One region of the Streptomyces sp. NPDC058459 genome, then DNA from elsewhere that is predicted to be linked to it. Evidence: riboswitches for the same ligand, from Rfam matches in the RefSeq annotation. Region 1 holds a riboswitch; the other holds the start of a gene.

Region 1 (3,242 bases):
CCGGGGTGCGGCTGCGCGCCGACATCCTGGCGGTGACGGGGCTGACCGGCTCGGTGGGCCTCGCCGCCTCCAAGATGCTGGCCAAGATCGCCTCGGAGCGGGCCAAGCCCGACGGCCTGGTGCTCATCGAACCGGGCACCGAGCGGGCCCTGCTGGCGCCCATGTCCGTGCGGACCCTGCCCGGTGTGGGCCCCGCCACCGGCGATCATCTGCGGCGCGCCGGGATCACCACCGTGCTGGAGCTGTCGGAGGCGGGCGAGGACGAACTGGTCCGGCTGCTCGGCAAGGCCCACGGACACGCGCTGTACGCGATGGCGCTGGCCCGCGACGACCGGCCGGTGGTGGCCGAGCGGGAGGCCAAGTCGGTGTCGGTGGAGGACACCTACGCCGTGGACATCCACGACCGGCTGCGCGTCGGCCTGGAGGTCCGCCGACTGGCCGACCGGTGTGTGCGGCGGCTGCGCGGGGCCGGGCTGTCCGGGCGCACCATCGTGCTCAAGGTCCGGCGGTACGACTTCTCCACCCTGACCCGCTCCGAGACGCTCAGGGGGCCCACCGACGATCCGGCGGTGATCCGGGAGGCGGCCGCGCGACTGCTGGACTCCGTGGACACCACGGGCGGGGTGCGGCTGCTGGGCGTCGGCGTGTCCGGGCTGGCCGACTACACCCAGGAGGACCTGTTCGCCCAGGCGGCGGGGGAGCAGGCCGAGGAGACGCCGGAGGAGAGCGCCCCCGACGTCGGCCCGGAGAGACCCGGGCCCGCCGCGCCGGAGTGGCGGGCGGGCCAGGACGTGCGGCACCCGGAGTACGGGCACGGCTGGGTGCAGGGCAGCGGTCTGGGGCGGGTCACGGTGCGTTTCGAGACCCCGCGTTCGGCGCCGGGCCGGGTGCGGACCTTCCGGTCCGACGACAACGGTCTGGCCCCGGCCGACCCGCTGCCGCTGGTGGACGAGGCGCGCGGGCCGGCTGAGGGGGTGACGGAGGGCGGCGGATGAGGGTGGGCTCAGGTCTCCTCGGCGCCCGCGACCTCGCCGAAGTCGCGGTCCGGGGTGGTCCTGGCGGCGGGGCCCACGTGGAGGCCGTAGTGGTGGTAGAGCTGGAGTTCCTGTTCGGGGGAGAGGTGGCGGCCCACGCCGAAGTCGGGGGCGTCCTTGATGAGGGCGCGTTCGAAGGGGACGCGGAGCGCTCCGTCGACGATTTCGCTGGGCTCCAGCGGGACGAAGGCGTCGCGGGAGAAGAGTCCGGTGCGTACCGCGGCCCATTCCGGGACGCCGGTCGCGTCGTCGAGGTACACCTCGTCTATGGTGCCGATCTTGGTGCCGGCACGGTCGAACGCCTTGCGGCCGATCAGGCTGCGCGGATCGATGTCGGTCTGCACGATCCCTCTCCCTCCACATGGTCGCAACTCATCCGTAAGCACTACAAAAGAGCAGAATCAGCCGGGCGGCCACTCGAACGCCGCGCCCAGGACCCCGCTGGTACGCTGAACACGGCTGCTGACCCCGTGCGGGAGAGTCCTCCGAGCAATTCGGAGGCGCCGAAGGAGCAACTCCTCCCCGGAATCTCTCAGGCCCCCGTACCGCACGGACGAGGTCACTCTGGAAAGCAGGGCGGGTGTCCAGGACTCCCGCCCTCACCGACGGTGAAAGCCGGGCTCCGCAGGTCCCCGGTGAAGCTCTCAGGTAAGAGATGACAGAGGGGGAGGCCGGTGGGCACCCGCGCCGTGGTGCCCCTCGCAGGTCGCATCGACCAGGAGGCCTCCGCACATGACCGCCCCTCGCATTCCGCTCGCCGACCTCGAAGCGGGCATCCCCTTCGAGCAGCGCCACATCGGGCCCGACCAGGAGGCGCGGGCCAAGATGCTCGCGCAGATCGGCTACGGCTCGCTCGACGAGCTGACCGCCGCCGCGGTCCCGGATGTGATCAAGAACGCCGACGCGCTCGACCTGCCGGGCGCCCGCACCGAGGCCGAGGTGATCGCCGAGCTGCGCGGTCTCGCGGACCACAACCAGGTCCTCGGCTCCATGATCGGCCTGGGCTACCACGGCACCTTCACCCCGCCGGTCATCCTGCGCAACGTCATGGAGAACCCCGCCTGGTACACGGCCTACACGCCCTACCAGCCGGAGATCTCCCAGGGCCGGCTGGAGGCCCTGCTGAACTTCCAGACGATGGTCGCCGACCTCACCGGCCTGCCCACCTCCGGCGCCTCCCTGCTGGACGAGGGCACCGCCGCCGCCGAGGCGGTGGCGCTGTCCCGGCGCATGGGCAAGAACAAGAAGGGCCTCTTCCTGGTCGACGCGGACACCCTGCCGCAGACCGTCGCCGTCATCCAGACCCGCGCCGAGCCGGCCGGGGTCGAGGTCGTCGTCGCCGACCTGAGCGACGGCATCCCGGCCGACATCGCCGCCCGCGACATCACCGGCGTCCTGCTCCAGTACCCCGGCGCCTCCGGTGCCGTAAGGGATCTGAAGCCGGTCGTCGAGCAGGCGCACGGGCTGGGCGCCCTCGTCACCGTCGCCGCGGACCTGCTCGCGCTCACCCTGCTCACCTCGCCCGGCGAGCTGGGCGCGGACATCGCCATCGGCACCACCCAGCGCTTCGGCGTCCCCATGGGCTTCGGCGGGCCGCACGCTGGCTACATGGCGGTGCACGAGAAGTTCGCCCGCAGCCTGCCCGGCCGGCTGGTCGGCGTGTCCGTCGACGCCGACGGGCACCGGGCCTACCGCCTCGCGCTCCAGACCCGCGAGCAGCACATCCGCCGCGAGAAGGCCACCAGCAACATCTGTACCGCGCAGGTGCTGCTCGCCGTGATGGCCGGCATGTACGCCGTCTACCACGGCCCCGACGGTCTGCGGACGATCGCCCGCCGCACCCACCGCTACGCCACGATCCTGGCCGAGGGCCTGCGCGCCGGCGGCGTCGAGATCGTGCACGGCGCCTACTTCGACACCCTCACCGCGCGCGTGCCCGGCAAGGCCGCCGAGGTCGTCGCCGCCGCCCGCGAGGGCGGGGTCAACCTGCGCCTCGTCGACGCCGACCACGTCTCCCTGGCCTGCGACGAGACCACCGACCGGGCTCAGCTGGAGGCCGTCCTCGCCGCCTTCGGCGCCGAGGGCGACATCGAGGCGCTCGACGGTGCGGCCGAGGACACGCTGCCCGAGGCGCTGCTGCGCACCGACGACTACCTCACCCACCCGGTCTTCCACGAGCACCGCTCCGAGACGGCCATGCTGCGCTAC
Region 2 (3,242 bases), on a different contig from region 1:
ACCGGCACGTACACCTGGCCGTCGAGGTCGACGGTGGGCAGGTCGAGGGGGCCGCTGTGCGGGCCGCCGCCGTTGGGCAGGGGTATCCAGACGAAGCTGCGGGCCAGCACCTCGACGAGGCGGGCGCCGGCCGCGGGTATGCCGAGGGAGGCGGAGAGGACCTCCTCCAGTTCGTTGCCGGGCCAGCCGCCGTGCGGGTGGGGGTGTGCCTGTGCCGGGAAGTCCGCGGGAAGGTCCGCCGGGAAGTCCATGTGCCTACCGCCTGCTGGGAGTCATGCTGTGGTGCAGCAGGCTATCCGGTACGGGTGCGGGGGTTCACTCGGCGAACTCGATCCGCTTCAGGGCGTCCGCCGAGGCGCGGTCCAGCAGGACGACCGAGCCGCAGCCGGCGGGGCTCCCGCCGCGCTCCACGGCGCCCAGCAGCCGGGCGGTGGTGCCGCGGTGGCGGCGGAAGGCGTACCGGGACACGCCCCGGCCGCGCTCGCGCTGGCCCTGCCGGGCCGTGCCGGCGGGCACGTCGAGCAGGATCAGGTGCAGGGTGCCGCCTCTGCGGCGGGCCGCACGGGCGAGCCAGGCGCGGACCCAGGGCTGGGTTCCGCAGTCGTGCACGACGACGCCCGCGCCGGAGCCGAGCGCGCGGCGCAGCCCGGCGTAGTGGGCGAGGCGGACCAGGGGGCGGTAGAGCGCGTAGGGCAGGGCTGCGGGCAGGCGCGCGGCCCAGCGGTCGCGGGCGTCCTGGGAGTCGACGCGGTGACCGGGGACCGTACGGCGCATCAGGGTGGACTTGCCGCTGCCGGGCAGGCCGGTGACGACGACGAGGTCACGGAGGCCGAAGCTCAGCGTGCGGGGACCGCCGCCGGAGCGGTCGCGCAGGTCGCGGACGGCAGGTACGGGCCGCTCGGCCCGGCGCTCGCGGGCGGGCAGCGAGGGCTGTCGCCGCACCGGGATACCGCTGGTCGTGGCGCACACCGGGGTTCTGTTCACCGTGATCGTCCCTCCCCCTCCGGGCTCAGGTCATCCCTTGCCCAACAAATGTAAAGAGAAGGTAATGCACCGGGGTCCTCGATCGGGTCCCTGAACGGCTACGGGCATGTCACAGCCGGTGGCCCCTTCAGGGCCGGGCTCCGCCGTGCGATGATGTGCCCGCCAACTGCATACCGGCCGTTTGAATCCGCGCGGGAGAGTCCCCAGCTGGGGCGCCGAAGGAGCAAGTCCCTCCCTTGAATCTCTCAGGCACCGTTACCGCGTGGGCGAGGCACATCTGAAAAGCGGGCCGCTGTCGCGGTGGCCCCACCCAAGGTGCAAGCCGATGACCGCAACGGTCATGGTGAACCTCTCAGGTTCCGATGACAGATGGGGAGGAACGTTCCTCGCCCCATCCCCGTCGCCTTGGGAGACGACCGATGAGCAGCACAGACGCCCACGCCCCGCGCCACACCGCGCTCGACGCCGTGCACCGCGCGCTCGGCGCGACGATGACCGACTTCGCCGGCTGGGACATGCCCCTGCGCTACGGCTCCGAGCGTGACGAGCACCAGGCGGTGCGCACGCGGGCCGGGCTGTTCGACCTCTCGCACATGGGTGAGATCACGGTGACCGGCCCCGACGCCGCCGCCCTGCTCAACTACGCCCTCGTCGGCGACCTCGCCTCGGTCGGCACCGGCCGCGCCCGCTACACCATGATCTGCCGGGCCGACGGCGGCATCCTGGACGACCTGATCGTCTACCGGCTCGCCGACACCGAGTACATGGTGGTGGCCAACGCCTCCAACGCCCAGGTCGTGCTGGACGCGCTGACCGAGCGCGCGGCCGGCTTCGACGCCGAGGTCCGCGACGACCGCGACGCCTACGCGCTGCTCGCCGTCCAGGGCCCGGAGTCCCCCGGCATCCTCAAGGCGGTCACCGACGCCGACCTCGACGGCCTCAAGTACTACGCCGGGCTGCCCGGCACGGTCGCGGGCGTGCCCGCGCTGATCGCCCGTACCGGCTACACCGGCGAGGACGGCTTCGAGCTGTTCGTGAAGCCCGAGCACGCCGTCGAGCTGTGGCAGGCGCTGCTGGAGGCCGGCTCCGCCGCCGGTCTGGTGCCGTGCGGTCTGTCCTGCCGGGACACCCTGCGCCTGGAGGCGGGCATGCCGCTGTACGGGCACGAGCTGACCACCGGGCTGACCCCGTTCGACGCCGGCCTCGGCCGCGTGGTGAAGTTCGGCAAGGAGGGCGACTTCGTCGGCCGCGAGGCGCTCACGAAGGCCGCGGAGCGCGCCGAGGCCCGGCCGCCGCGCGTGCTGGTCGGCCTCGTCGCCGAGGGCCGCCGGGTACCGCGCGCCGGGTTCGCCGTCGTCGCGGACGGCGAGGTGATCGGCGAGGTCACCTCCGGCGCCCCCTCCCCCACCCTCGGCAAGCCGCTGGCCATCGCCTACGTCGACGCCGCGCACGCCGCTCCCGGCAGCACCGGCGTGGGCGTGGACATCCGGGGCAGCCACGAGCCGTACGAGGTCGTGGCGCTGCCCTTCTACAAGCGCGCCAAGTAGACACCGGCCCCGGGTCCGGCCGTCCGCCGGGCGTGACCCTGCGCACATTTCACCCGCTCTTCAGCGGTTCGAGCCCTCTTCCCCCGACGAGCACGCCCCCCGTACAGGAGAATTCAGGTCATGAGCAACCCGCAGCAGTTGAGCTACAGCAAGGAGCACGAGTGGCTGTCGGCCGCCGAGGGCGGCGCGTCGACGGTCGGCATCACCGAGCACGCGGCCAACGCGCTCGGCGATGTGGTCTTCGTGCAGCTTCCCGAGGTCGGCGACGAGGTCACCGCGGGCGAGTCGTGCGGCGAGCTGGAGTCCACCAAGTCGGTCTCCGAGCTGTACTCGCCCGTCTCCGGTGAGATCACCGAGGTCAACCAGGACGTCGTGGACGACCCGTCGCTGGTGAACTCCGAGCCCTTCGAGGGCGGCTGGCTGTTCAAGGTGCGCGTCACCGCGCAGCCCGCCGACCTGCTGACCGCCGACGAGTACACCGCCTACATCGCAGGCTGAGGAGCCGGTAGCCGTATGACTGTCCTGAACACGCCCCTGCACGAGCTGGACCCGGAGATCGCCGCCGCGGTCGACGCCGAGCTGCGCCGCCAGCAGTCGACCCTGGAGATGATCGCCTCCGAGAACTTCGCACCGCTCGCGGTGATGGAGGCGCAGGGTTCGGTCCTGACCAACAAGTACGCCGAGGGCTACCCGGGCCGCCGCTACTACGGC

The links. Region 1 has a riboswitch for glycine ahead of gcvP (aminomethyl-transferring glycine dehydrogenase). Riboswitches for the same ligand answer to the same signal wherever they lie in the genome.
Region 2: linked by a shared signal. The riboswitch ahead of gcvT (glycine cleavage system aminomethyltransferase GcvT) and the one ahead of gcvP (aminomethyl-transferring glycine dehydrogenase) in region 1 are both predicted to bind glycine.

What each region holds. Positions count from the first base shown of each region.
Region 1 is NZ_JBHXLV010000221.1:1,414-4,655, reverse strand. Features, by position in the region: gene ACFWN1_RS28145 (DNA polymerase IV) at 1-995, shown strand, start outside; gene ACFWN1_RS28140 (PRC-barrel domain-containing protein) at 1,004-1,378, opposite strand; glycine riboswitch at 1,498-1,592, shown strand; gene gcvP (aminomethyl-transferring glycine dehydrogenase) at 1,767-3,242, shown strand, end outside.
Region 2 is NZ_JBHXLV010000128.1:4,743-7,984, forward strand. Features, by position in the region: gene ACFWN1_RS21920 (enhanced serine sensitivity protein SseB) at 1-251, opposite strand, end outside; gene ACFWN1_RS21925 (AAA family ATPase) at 316-990, opposite strand; glycine riboswitch at 1,167-1,255, shown strand; gene gcvT (glycine cleavage system aminomethyltransferase GcvT) at 1,404-2,531, shown strand; gene gcvH (glycine cleavage system protein GcvH) at 2,652-3,029, shown strand; gene glyA (serine hydroxymethyltransferase) at 3,045-3,242, shown strand, end outside.